Regions from separate parts of the Bacillus sp. JZ39 genome, predicted to be linked through region 1. Evidence: predicted binding sites of a transcription regulator. Region 1 holds the regulator's gene; each other region holds the start of a gene.

Region 1 (4,538 bases):
GCGAAACGATGAGAATGGCGCCTGAATAGCCTTGCAAATAATGTTCAAGCCAGGTAAGCGTATCAATATCCAGATGGTTTGTCGGCTCATCGAGAATGAGCAAATCAGGCTGTGTTAACAGAAGCTTACCTAAAGCCAGTCTTGTTTTCTGGCCTCCGCTGAGGCTTTGAACCTGTGTAGAATCGTCAAAATGGCTGAAGCCGAGACCATGCAGCACAGATCTAACATCCGCTTCATATTGATAGCCGCCTTTATCTTTGAATTCCTGCTGAAGGCGGTCGTAGGTTTTCATGATGCTTTCTAATTCACCCGGGGCAGCTGCCGCCATTTTTTCTTCCATAGCCCGCATTTCCTTTTCCATTGCTTTTAAGTGGTCAAAAACAGTCAGCAGCTCTTCTTTTATGGTAAGCTTAGAATCCAAGCCAGTATGCTGGGCGAGATATCCCATTGTAATATCTTTCGGTTTAATAATTTCGCCCTTCTCATACGAAAGCTGGCCTGCGATAATTTTAAGGAGCGTGGATTTTCCGGCGCCATTTCTTCCTACAATGGCGATGCGATCACGATTTCTGACTTCCAGCTTTATATTGTTTAAAATAGTATCAGCACCAAACGATTTGGACAGCTGATTAATTTGTAAGATCATCATATTATTTCACCTCTGCTATAATAAGTTAAGTGTAGCTTATGAACCAGAAGTCAGCAAACAATACATTGGCCATATAAGACATAGAGAAGAAAATAGTGTATGATCTGTTTAAGGAGCGTTTTAATATGAATGGATTTTCTCATTTTAATGAACAGGGCAGAGCCCAGATGGTGGATATTAGCGAAAAATCTTCGACTGTCCGTACTGCGGCGGCTGTTTCAAGCGTACACATGAAGAATGAGGTGTACGAGAAAATACAGAGTCACGATATCGGCAAAGGAGATGTACTGGCTGTCGCACAGGTGGCAGGCATTATGGCCGCAAAGCAAACGTCGAATATCATTCCGATGTGCCATCCGCTTTCATTGAGCGGGGTAGATATATCGTTTGACTGGAAAATAAAAGAAGCAGAAGTTATACTTCATATAAAAGCACAGGTCAAAACGAAAGGGAGTACAGGTGTGGAAATGGAAGCGCTCACTTCTGCATCGGTGTGCGCTCTTACCGTTTACGATATGTGCAAGGCCCTTGATAAGGGGATGGTCATCGGCACTACTTTCTTGCTGGAGAAGACAGGCGGGAAAAACGGTGACTTTAAAAGAGAACTATCCGAGTATAATTTGGAGGACCAAAAATGAATAAGGATCAATCAAAAATTCCGCAGGCGACGGCGAAACGGCTGCCGCTTTACTATCGCTTTTTAAAGAATCTGCATGCGTCAGGAAAACAGCGTGTATCATCCGCTGAACTCAGTGATGCCGTAAAGGTTGATTCTGCCACGATTCGGAGGGATTTTTCCTATTTTGGAGCTCTTGGCAAAAAAGGATACGGATATAATGTGGATTATTTGCTGTCTTTTTTCCGAAAAACGCTTGATCAGGATGAGATGACAGACGTCATCTTGATTGGTGTCGGGAACTTGGGAACGGCATTTCTTCACTATAATTTCACAAAAAACAATAACACAAAAATTTCTATGGCTTTTGATATAAATGAGAGTAAAATAGGAACTGAGGTAGGCGGCGTGCCCGTCTATAACCTTGATGACCTTGAACAACACGTAAAAGATGAATCAGTTGCCATTCTTACAGTGCCAGCAGTTGCCGCCCAATCCATTACAGACAGATTGGTCGCATTAGGAATCAAGGGAATCCTTAATTTTACGCCGGCCCGTTTGAATGTGCCGGAACACATTCGAATTCATCATATAGATTTAGCAGTTGAGCTTCAGTCACTGGTTTATTTTTTGAAGCATTATTCAGTTTTAGAGGAAATCGAATAGAGGGAAAGGAGGAGCCCAAATATGCCGATCGGTCCTGGAAGCCTTGCTGTTATCGCAATCGTTGCTCTGATTATCTTCGGTCCCAAAAAGCTGCCTGAATTGGGGAAAGCAGCGGGAGACACACTTCGTGAATTCAAAAACGCTACTAAAGGATTAACGAGTGATGAAGAGGAAAAAAAGAAAGAAGATCAGTAAGTTAGGATGACACGAATGAAAGTGAATCAAATGTCGCTGCTGGAGCATATTGCTGAGCTTCGAAAACGGTTGCTGATTGTAGCGCTGGCGTTTGTCGTTTTCTTTATTGCTGGATTTTTTTTAGCAAAGCCGATTATTGTGTACCTGCAAGAAACAGATGAAGCGAAGCAGCTTACGCTTAACGCGTTCAACCTGACAGACCCGCTTTATGTGTTTATGCAATTTGCATTTATCATCGGCATAGTCTTGACCTCGCCGGTTATTCTTTATCAGCTTTGGGCTTTTGTGAGCCCGGGCCTCTATGAGAAAGAGCGCAAAGTAACGCTCAGCTACATTCCGATCTCTATTTTGCTGTTTTTAGCGGGCTTATCTTTTTCATATTATATTTTATTTCCTTTTGTTGTTGATTTTATGAAGCGAATTTCTCAGGACTTGAATGTCAATCAGGTGATCGGAATTAATGAATATTTTCATTTTCTTCTGCAGCTGACGATTCCGTTTGGACTGCTGTTCCAAATGCCGGTCATCCTCATGTTTTTGACCAGGCTCGGAATTGTGACACCGATGTTTTTGGCGAAAATCAGAAAGTATGCGTATTTTACGCTGCTGGTGATCGCAGCCTTGATTACACCGCCTGAGCTTCTGTCCCATATGATGGTTACAGTCCCGCTTTTGATTTTATATGAAATCAGTATTCTGATATCGAAGGCCGCCTATCGGAAAGCGCAGAAAAGCAGTGCAGCCGATCAGGACGTGTCTTCGGGGCAATAATAAAAAATCCATTTCTCATGCGAGAAATGGATTTTCTTTATTTCTGATTCTTTTTGATTTTAAATGAAAAGGCGAACATCTTAAAAGAAATGCTGATGTTGTAAGCGGCGAACACCATCAGCAGGATGGAGTAAAATGACCACATGCTGCCTGGCGAGCTTGCGGCAAGATAAGTAAAGATGCATCCTACGGCAAAGTAGATCATTCCCCAAACTACCGGGTTTCTCATAAAAATAATCCTCCAATAATCAATTGCATTTGTGTGCTCTGCTGTTCAAGGTAATTCCGAACAGGCTCAAGCTGCATGATGACGACGAATGTATTCATCATTAAATGGGCGAAAATCGGCACCCATATCCGTTTTGTTCTCGCATATAAAAATGCAAAGGTAAAGCCCATTGCTGTATATAGAAGAAGATGCTTCAAATCAGCGTGAACAATACCGAAAATAACCGAGCTGATCAGACCTGCGAAAAAGAAATTCGTTTTTTCGTACAGCGCGCCGAAAATGATTTTTCTGAAGATGATTTCTTCTAATATAGGCCCGACGATGGAAGAAACGATAATCATGAGCGGGACTGCCTGAATGACATCCAGAATCGCTTGTGTATTTTCTGATTCTCTTCCGATCCCAAATACATAATATTCAATAGAGCCTGCTATTCCTTGAGAGAAAAGGGCAATGAAAAAACCGGCTATCGCCCAAAGGATAGAAAGTCCGATTGAGTCCTTCTGTCCGTTTCGCAGCGTTTCTTTCGGAACGGTTCTCAGAATCAGCAGAACAACAACGAGACAGGCGATAAAGCTGATGACGGACCATAATCCTTGTGCATGCAGCATATTTTCATTTGTAGGCTGTCCTCCGGCATAACCGAATTTAAATAACAAGGGAATCGCGATTAATGCGGAAAACTGCATGATGATATATGTCAAAATAATAAACCAATACTGTTTTCTCAAATGGTATGTACTCCTTTGTTAAGTGGGTTTCGTTCATCTACAGCTATTGTAACATAATCGGTACGGGGGTGAAAAAGCTAACGGAAAAGGGAGCGGAAAAGAATGATGTAAGCGTGAAAAATTTTTTATCTTATCACTTGAAATTGGAAGGGAGATTCTTTATTATAAGAATTGTGTTAGCACTCTTTAGTGCTGAGTGCTAAAATTACATATTCATACTATTGAGGAGGTTATTACATTGTTAAAGCCATTAGGTGATCGCGTTGTCATTGAACTCGTAGAATCTGAAGAAAAAACTGCCAGCGGAATTGTGTTGCCGGATTCTGCAAAAGAAAAACCGCAAGAAGGCAAAATCGTGGCAGCTGGTTCAGGTCGCGTGTTAGAAAGCGGAGAGCGCGTTGCTTTAGAAGTAAAAGAGGGCGACCGCATTATCTTCTCAAAATACGCAGGTACTGAAGTGAAATACGAAGGTACTGAATACTTAATCTTACGTGAAAGCGACATTTTAGCTGTTATCGGCTAATTCTTAAATAAACAATATTTAAAACATTTGAGGAGGTCTTGTAAACATGGCAAAAGAAATTAAGTTTAGTGAAGAAGCTCGCCGCGCAATGCTTCGCGGTGTCGATGCACTTGCTGATGCTGTTAAAGTAACTTTAGGACCAAAAGGACGCAACGTGG
Region 2 (4,538 bases), 1.0 Mb from region 1:
AGAAGGAATGGATGCAGAAGAGCTTTTTCTGATTCAATCAGGACTCATTGAAATCGGCAAGCTGACATCTGATGGAAAAGACCTGACGCTTAGAATCTGCCAAAAGCATGATATCGTCGGAGAATTAACACTTTTCACTGAAGAACCAAGGTATATGCTCAGTGCAAAAGTGCTAGAGGATGGCGAGGTGCTCGTCATTAATAAAAATAAGCTGGAAAAAGAATTAATCCAAAACGGCGCTTTGACATTTGAGTTCATGAAATGGATGAGCACGCACCTCCGGAAGATTCAGTCCAAAATCAGGGATCTGCTTCTTCATGGCAAAAAGGGGGCGCTCTATTCTACCCTTATCCGCTTATCAAACAGCTACGGAGTGGAGCGAAGCGACGGCATTCTGATTAACATTGTCCTGACAAATCAGGATTTGGCAAAGTTTTGTGCGGCTGCACGGGAAAGCATCAACCGTATGCTGGGAGATCTCCGCAAAAAAGGGGTTATTTCGATAGACGAATCCGGAAAAATTATTTTACACAAGCGGGACTATTTACGATGTGAGATTGAGTGTGAAAATTGCCCGCTGGAGATTTGCAATATTGACTGAAAAAAACAAGGACAGCGGTGTCCTTGTTTTTTTACCTTGTCATAAAGAGGCACATGACGGCAAAAAAGAAGCAGGCATTCACGATTTCCAGAATGCCAATCGTTTTTACGGGCCAATCTCTTCCATGAAAAAACCATGCCCGCAAGCTGCTCGGGATAAAAGCGAGAAACGCCCATCCTGCTCCGAAAAGAGCGGATAAAAAGGGGAGCAGCAGGTGATATCCCCATGACCAGTATGCAAGTGTCCTGTTTTTTCTTTCACGAATCACCGATTTCACATAAAAGGAACTCCCGATAAAAAATAAAGCAGACTGCAAGAAAATAAACCAAGCCCAGCCGTCGAGGGTTCCCATCCCCAGCCAGCAGCTCGCAAACCCGCCCGAACAAAAGAACAAGACACCTGCAACATCATTCAATAGGGCTCGTTCGTTTTTTCGGCGGGCAAAATACATATGTATGAGAAACAGCGGCAGTAAAGAAACGCCCACCCAGATGAGAGGCGGCTTATGAAAGACCGAGATCATCAAAAAGCAGCAGGCGGGAAAACCGTAATAACACATCCACTTTTGATATGGTTTGCTTTGTTTCTTTTTTAAGGCAAGCGTAAAGGGATAAACCGCTAAGTATAGGAAAAGCCAGCCTAGGAAGAGCGGAATATGCCAAATAACGGGGCCTCCCTTGGCCATGCCGAGTAAAAATGGGATCAGCAGCATCGCCCACGCGCCGTGCTGCTTCGGAATCAGCGCCTTCATCGAAATCCTCCTTTTTTCTTTCATTATAAATGCAGTCACCCTCCTGATAAGTGACATTCATCATACAGGCTGTGAAATACATCACTGCTGTACAGGCTCAGTCGAGCTACACTAAAGCTATCCTTAGCACAGGAGGTTTTCCTATGAATCAGTGTGACTATTTATTATTTCTGAAACAACTTCCTATGTTTAATGAAGTGCCTCTATCCATTGTCGAAACCTTGCTGAAAAACGGCACGTTTATCCGCGGCTCATGTGATCAGTCTCCATCTTTTCTTCATTCTCAATCTGTCTATATTGTATTAAAAGGCAGTGTCCGTTTCGTGGACAGCAGGCTCCCTGAAGGGTCGAAAACCGTTGCGCTGTGGGAAAAAGGCGATGTGTTTCCGATTGATGAAAAAGGCGGGCTTTATTTATCGCCCTTTATCTCAGTCAATGCCACTTCAGACATTCTGATTCTCAATATCCCATATTACATATTTAAGAAAATGATGTCTTACCATCCGCAGCTGCAAATGAACTTTTTGGCTATGCTTCAGCAAAATGTTTTTTGTTCCTATCAATTATTTTTGCGGTATCTGCATACATCACAGGATGAAAACGCTGAGCCCGGTTCTTAAATAGAGCCGGTTTTTTTGATCTTTGAATGAAAGGCGGCTAATGACCCAAGCGTCCTGCCTGAACGCAGCCTTCCTTCTCCTTTGTGTGAACATTTTGTGAAAAAAGCAGAGTGTGTGACATAGTTCACAAGGAAACACGCTGTCTCTGTTTATAGTGAACTTAGCATCACCTGACTCGGAAGGAGTGAACTCTCATGAAGAAAAAGAAAAGGAGTCCGTTGTTTAGGAGATTGAATTATTTCTCTCCTATCGAACACCATTCAAATAAACATAGCCAAACCACCCGCGAAGATCGCGATTGGGAGAATGTATACAGAAACAGATGGCAGTACGACAAAGTCGTTCGCTCCACCCACGGCGTTAACTGTACAGGGTCTTGCAGCTGGAATATTTATGTCAAAAATGGAATTGTTACGTGGGAAGGGCAAAATTTGAATTATCCATCAACAGGCCCGGATATGCCTGATTTTGAACCGAGAGGCTGCCCGCGGGGGGCCAGTTTTTCATGGTATATCTACAGCCCGCTGCGTGTGAAATATCCATACGTGCGCGGTGTACTGATTAATTTATGGCGGGAGGCACTGCAAGAACATCAAAATCCATTGGAAGCCTGGAAATCGATCGTCGAAAACCCTGAAAAAGCGAAGTCCTATAAACAGGCGAGAGGGAAAGGCGGGTTTGTGCGCGCTGAGTGGCCGGAGGTGCTGAAGCTGATTTCAGCCTCTCTGCTGTATACAGTGATGAAATACGGGCCTGACCGAAACGTCGGTTTTTCTCCGATTCCGGCCATGTCCATGATCAGCCATGCATCAGGCTCCCGGTTTATGTCGTTAATCGGAGGCCCTATGCTCAGTTTTTATGACTGGTATGCGGATCTTCCTCCAGCATCCCCGCAAATTTGGGGTGACCAGACGGACGTTCCGGAAAGCAGTGATTGGTACAATTCCGGCTATATCCTCACATGGGGCTCCAACGTTCCGTTAACGAGAACGCCTGACGCGCATTTTTTGGCGGAGGCCCGCTATAAAGGCGCTAAGGTCATTTCGATCAGTCCGGATTTTGCGGAATCCTCAAAGTTCGCGGATGACTGGCTGAGTATTCGCCAAGGGACTGACGGGGCACTTGCGATGGCGATGGGTCATGTCATTCTGCAGGAATTTTACGTGAACCAAGAAACTGAACGTTTTATTGAGTACGCGAAGCAATACACTGATTTTCCATTTCTCGTCACCCTGTCAAAAGAAAATGGCGTATACACAGCGGGACGGTTTCTGCATGCGAAGGACATCGGGCGGCAGACAAAGCATGATCAGTGGAAGCCTGCGGTTTGGGATGAACAAACAAGTTCATTTGCCATACCCCAAGGGACAATGGGCTCGCGCTGGGACGGGCAGCAGAAATGGAACCTGCACATGATTGATGAAGAAACCGGGGAACCGATTGAACCCCGTCTCTCTGTGCTGGGAATAGAGGACGAAATCGGCACGGTGCGCATCCCGTATTTTTCAAATGACGGAAACAAAGTGCTCGAGCGGGATCTTCCTATTAAAAAAATGAACCTGAACGGTGAAGAAACGTACATCACGACCGTGTTTGACTTGATACTGGCTAACTACGGCGTGAACCGGGGTATCGGCGAACGATTGGCTGTCTCCTATGATGATCCTGAGCCGTTTACGCCTGCCTGGCAGGAACAAATGACAGGAATCAAAAAAGAAGCTGTCGTTAAGATTGCCAGAGAGTTTGCTCAAAATGCGATCGATACAGACGGCCGGTCCATGATTATCGTAGGGGCCGGCATTAACCACTGGTTCAACTCCGACACGATCTACCGAGCGGTGTTAAATCTTGTTTTACTTGTAGGCGCCCAAGGCGTAAACGGCGGAGGCTGGGCCCATTACGTGGGGCAGGAAAAGCTCCGACCTGCTGAAGGGTGGCAGACGATTGCAACTGCAAAGGACTGGGAGGGCGTGCCCAAGCTGCAAAACGGCACCTCATTTTTCTACTTTGCGACAGATCAGTGGCGTTATGAGGACCAGCCGATCAGTGATTTGGCATCACCGATTGCTGCGTCATCCCGCTACAAGCACCACGCTGATTACAATGTGCTGGCCGCGCGGCTGGGGTGGCTTCCGTCTTACCCGACTTTCAATCAAAATGGCATCGATCTGTATAAAGAAGCTGAAAAAGCAGGGGCAGAAACACCTGAAGACGTTGGTGCGTACGTGGCCTCACAGCTCCAAGAGAAAAAACTGAAATTCGCGATTGAAGATCCTGATAATGAAGTGAATTTTCCAAGAAATCTCTTCGTATGGCGGGCAAATCTGATCTCAAGCTCAGGAAAAGGGCATGAATATTTTCTCAAGCATTTGCTTGGGACGACAAACGGCTTGATGAATGACGATAGCGACAGCATCCGCCCTGAAGAAATCAAATGGCGGGAGCAGGCGCCGGAAGGAAAGCTCGACTTGTTAATCAATCTTGACTTCCGAATGGCCGGTACGGCGCTGTATTCCGATATCGTGCTGCCGGCGGCGACATGGTATGAAAAACACGATCTCAGCAG
Region 3 (4,538 bases), 930 kb from region 1:
CTGGCCTGAAAGCGTCAGCTGTCTCGGCAGCGTCATGCAGTGAATCCAGTGGCAGTCAATGGTCGGATGAGACCCTTCATCCTGATCAGGCACCGCCATCCATGCAAACAAAATCCGCCTTCCCTGATCGTCTTCAAGTGTTTGCGGCGCGTAAAAATCAAAACCTTGATCAAGCTCCGTAAATTCACCATGCTTCAGTTCAGGCTTGCTATAATCGAGACGGCCGACAAAATAACCTGATTGATATACGTTCTGATAACGGAAACCGTCAGCCTCAAGCCCTTGAGGCGAAACAATCAGCACGTCCGATCCTTGAAGGGAAAACAAATCAGGGCATTCCCACATGTATCCAAAATCGTCCAGCCCGTTGAAGCCCGCGCCGGTTATCGGGCCAAGAAATCTCCACTCACTCAGGTTATCAGAAGCAAACAATACAGCCTGCCCTTTCAAATTCTCTGTTTGCGCACCAATCACCATATACCATGTGCCTTCATGCTCCCATACCTTCGGATCGCGAAAATGCGCCGTATATCCTTCCGGAAGGCGGGCGACAACACCCTTTTTCTCAAAAGACAGCCCGTCGTCAGAAACAGCAAGGCATTGATACGTTTCCCGATTTCCATCCTGATCCCTGACATTTCCTGTGTAAAACAGATAGAGCCGATCGTCTTTCGTGACAGCGCTGCCCGAGTAGCAGCCGTTTTTATCAAACCAATCACTCGGAGCCAGCGCAATCTCTTCCCGCTTCCAATTCACAACATCCTGTGTCGTATAATGCCCCCAAAATTTTGCGCCGTGCCCCGTCTGAAACGGCTGCCACTGAAAGAATACATGATAGCTGCCCTTCCAATAAATCACGCCATTCGGGTCATTCAGCAGCCCAACCGGCGGCATGATGTGAAAATGCTGGCGGTGCGGATCGCTGTTAGCGATGGGCTCTTTTTTCTCCACTTCTTCATAAGCCCGGCGACGAAGCTCCTGGTCATGTGCTGTCATTTTTTCCTCTCCTCATCCTCATTAATCTTCATGACAAATGCTGCAATGAACGCTGACACTGCCGCAATCGCCATGCCAATCAGATAGTGAATCAAGTTGCTGACGCCAAACGGAGCCGCAATGGCGATCATCGGAATTCCCGTTAACCCGTAAGCGTTCGCAGCTACATGTGTAAAGACGACATATGCCCCACCCAATGCGCCTCCGATCATCGCAGCGATAAACGGTTTTCGGTAGCGAAGATTGACTCCGAATATGACGGGCTCAGTAATGCCGAGAAAAGCGGAAAATGCTGCCGGAAGCGCGATTTCTTTTGTCTTCGCCTTTTTCGCCATAAAGAAGACGGCAAGACCTGCCCCGCCCTGTGCGACATTCGCCATTGACCAGATCGGCAGTAAGTAGTTTTTGCCTATATCTGCAATAAGCCCAGCCTCAATCGCATGGAAGCTGTGATGAACACCTGTCAGCACGATGAGTGAATACGTGCCCCCGAAAATCAAACCTGCCACAAAACCGGCATGGTCATACACATAAGTTAAAGCAACCGTAATCCCGGAGCCAAGCGCTCTTCCCAGAGGGCCAATCGCGATAAAAGCAACAAACCCGGTGACAATTACAGTAACAAAAGGTGTAACAAGCAAGTCTACCGCATGCGGAACCACTTTTCTTGTCCATTTCTCTACCTTGCTCATTACATAAACCGCTAGCAGAACAGGGATGACAGTTCCCTGATAGCCTAGAAGCGCGATATCAAATCCGAAAAGATGCATATAATCAGGTGTCGCTTCAGCCAAACCCCATGGATTCAAAAGGTTTGGATGAATCATGATTCCCCCAATGACCGCTCCCAAGTACGGGTTGCTGCCAAATTCTTTTGAAGCGCTTACTCCGATTAGAATCGGCAAGAAAATGAATGCTGCACTTGAAAACATATCAAGCAGCTGAAAAACTGCAGAATCCTTGCTCATCCAATGAAACGCATTGATCATACCCAGCAATCCCATTAACAGGCCGCTGGCCACAATAGCCGGGATAATTGGGACAAAAATATTAGAAAGCGTTTTCGCAAATCTCGCAGCGGGATTCAGCTTTTCTTTTGCCGCATCCTGATGATTGACGTGTTCTTCACGCTCGATATCAGCTTCTTTAGAAAAGGCATCGAATACTTTATTCACAAGGCCTGTTCCGAAAATGATCTGGTACTGGCCAGAGCTGCTGAAAGCCCCTTTAACGCCATCAAGCTCTTCTACTTGTGCTTGATCTATCTTTGATTCATCTTTCATCACTAAACGCAGTCTTGTTGCACAATGAGCCGCGCTGATAATATTTTCTTTCCCTCCGAGAAGCTCAATGAGGCGTTTTGCAGTCTCTTTGTAATCCATCTATTTCTCCCCCTTTTATTTAAACAAAAAAGACCTAAAATTCGCCAACGAATAAAGGACACAGCGATCCTTTTTCATTTACGCAAATTTTAGGTCTTGCCTGCTTTACCAGTCACAATCCCGCTTATTCAGATTAAGAATACGCTTTCATCATAAATCATGACAGCGTTTTCGTCAACTATTTTTTTAGTTAAATAGTTTGATATAACATGTAGACAAAAATTCGTAAAAATTAATTGTGAAACACTTCACAATATCGTGCTATACTATGCTCAATCATGAAAGAAAGCAGGAAAAGACAATGGAAACTCAAGCATTACAAAAGGTTGAACAGTATGCTTTGAAAAAACAAAACATATTCGCTTCAAGCAAAATCCGTTATGTGCTTCGGTCCATTTTGGCCAGTATGTTTATTGGTTTTGGCATTACAGCCGCAAGCAAAACAGGCAGCTATTTCTTTATGGCTGATTCTCCGTTTGCCTTTCCGGCAGCCGCTGTCACTTTCGGGGCTGCTATTGTGCTGATTGCTTACGGAGGCGGGGATTTATTTACCGGCAACACCTTTTATTTCACCTATACCGCGCTCCGAAAAAAAATCCGTTGGCGCGACACCCTGTACTTGTGGATGTCAAGCTATGCCGGCAATCTAATCGGCGCCATTCTGTTTGCCATCCTGATCAGCGCGACAGGACTATTTGAGGAGTCTTCTGTACATTCCTTTTTGATTCATCTGGCGGAGCACAAAATGGAGCCGCCGGCTTCCGAACTGTTTTTCAGAGGATTGCTGTGCAATTGGCTTGTGTGCCTCGCCTTTTTCATTCCAATGTCTCTCAAAGGGGAAGGAGCAAAGCTGTTTGCCATGATGCTTTTCGTTTTCTGCTTCTTTATTTCCGGCTTTGAACACAGCATTGCCAATATGTGCACATTCGCCATCTCGCTTTTGATTGAGCACCCTGATACAGTGACACTGATGGGAGCAGTCAGAAACTTAATCCCCGTTACGCTCGGCAATCTGACCGCGGGAATAGTTATGATGGGCTGGATGTACTACACACTGAATCCTGATCAATAAAAAAACTTCCAGAGATCACTCCCTGCAAGTCAAAGCGGTTATTCCGAGAGATCTTGAAGACGCTGGACATGCAGCGTGATATAGCCGGCCTCGGATTCCGGCAAATGTAATTGATATTCATTTTTCAAAAACTCCGCCAGCTCCAGCGCACATTGATAGGCGAATGAATACTTTTTTTGGATGAAATAAAGCATCTCCTCGTCCATACGATGGAGCGCTTCATTTGATTCCAACCGGCTGACCGCGTATCGCAAATGCGTGACAAGGCGTTGATAGGAAATGCTGTTTTCATCCACCTTTCGATTAAAGTATTGTTCTATTTTCTCTATCATTTCTTTGATCATGGTCGTATGCTTCAGCGCTGAATACATGCTCTCCGCATCCATCTTCGCCGTATGGATGTGAAGGGCAATATAACCCGCTTCATCTTCAGGCAGAGACACGCCCAATGTCTCTTTTACATGTCCGATCGCCCACAGGCCGATCTCATATTCTTTTTTATAGAGCGCCTTTATCTCATGCAGCAATTTATTCTGCACAAGCAGCCCATTTTGAATCCTTTCGATCGCAAAGGACAAATGGTCGGAAAGCGCGATATGAATGTGATCGCTCAGCGGCGCCGCGAGCTCTCCTTCCGCATAGCTGATGATATCCTCAGCTATTTCTATATGCTCCTCCGGCAGTGTTTGCAGGATTTGTTTGAACTTTTCATTCTCGTCGCGCACGACAAAGATCTTTTCCACTTTATTCATAGGGATGAGATCATTTTTCTTTTTTTGAAAAGCGATTCCCGGTCCCATCACGATTTTTTCCTGATCATCCTCTTTTATTAAAGCCGCATTGTTGTTTAATACTTTATAGATTTTCAAGAGGTTATCTCTCCCGCCAATTTGCTTTTGACTGGGATTTTACCTCCTTTTGACCGCCATGTAAAGATGCGGGCCCGCTCTCTCCTGCTTTGGCGATTCCTTGAAGGCTTGCAAACATCTTCTTTTATAAAGCGCGGCGGCTTTCGCTTTCTGCTTTTCTTCCTCATTCACAGCCATCCGCCACTCATAAAACGAAACGAGTCCTGCGGCCTGCACAGC

Evidence for each region. The regulator Rex, encoded in region 1, represses fermentation and respiration genes when NADH is low (regulators of the CRP and FNR family bind a similar motif). The targets are predictions, from matches to a motif close to TTGTGAAATATTTCACAA.
Region 2: M1D65_RS18560 (nitrate reductase subunit alpha) is a predicted target of Rex. The motif match lies at 2,085-2,102, and genes of this name have one in related genera.
Region 3: M1D65_RS18990 (formate/nitrite transporter family protein) is a predicted target of Rex. The motif match lies at 2,615-2,632, and genes of this name have one in related genera.

What each region holds. Positions count from the first base shown of each region.
Region 1 is NZ_CP096389.1:620,897-625,434, forward strand. It holds gene M1D65_RS03235 (ABC-F family ATP-binding cassette domain-containing protein) at 1-649, opposite strand, end outside; gene moaC (cyclic pyranopterin monophosphate synthase MoaC) at 775-1,287, shown strand; gene M1D65_RS03245 (redox-sensing transcriptional repressor Rex) at 1,284-1,931, shown strand; gene tatAY (sec-independent protein translocase protein TatAY) at 1,953-2,126, shown strand; gene tatC (twin-arginine translocase subunit TatC) at 2,133-2,897, shown strand; gene M1D65_RS03260 (YdiK family protein) at 2,935-3,126, opposite strand; gene M1D65_RS03265 (CPBP family intramembrane glutamic endopeptidase) at 3,123-3,857, opposite strand; gene groES (co-chaperone GroES) at 4,096-4,380, shown strand; gene groL (chaperonin GroEL) at 4,427-4,538, shown strand, end outside.
Region 2 is NZ_CP096389.1:3,620,410-3,624,947, reverse strand. It holds gene fnr (fumarate/nitrate reduction transcriptional regulator Fnr) at 1-601, shown strand, start outside; gene M1D65_RS18570 (YwiC-like family protein) at 633-1,352, opposite strand; gene arfM (Crp/Fnr family transcriptional regulator ArfM) at 1,496-1,972, shown strand; gene M1D65_RS18560 (nitrate reductase subunit alpha) at 2,167-4,538, shown strand, end outside.
Region 3 is NZ_CP096389.1:3,700,399-3,704,936, forward strand. It holds gene sacA (sucrose-6-phosphate hydrolase) at 1-996, opposite strand, end outside; gene scrA (PTS system sucrose transporter subunit IIBC) at 993-2,378, opposite strand; gene M1D65_RS18990 (formate/nitrite transporter family protein) at 2,680-3,450, shown strand; gene sacT (sac operon transcriptional antiterminator SacT) at 3,489-4,319, opposite strand; gene M1D65_RS19000 (hypothetical protein) at 4,359-4,538, opposite strand, start outside.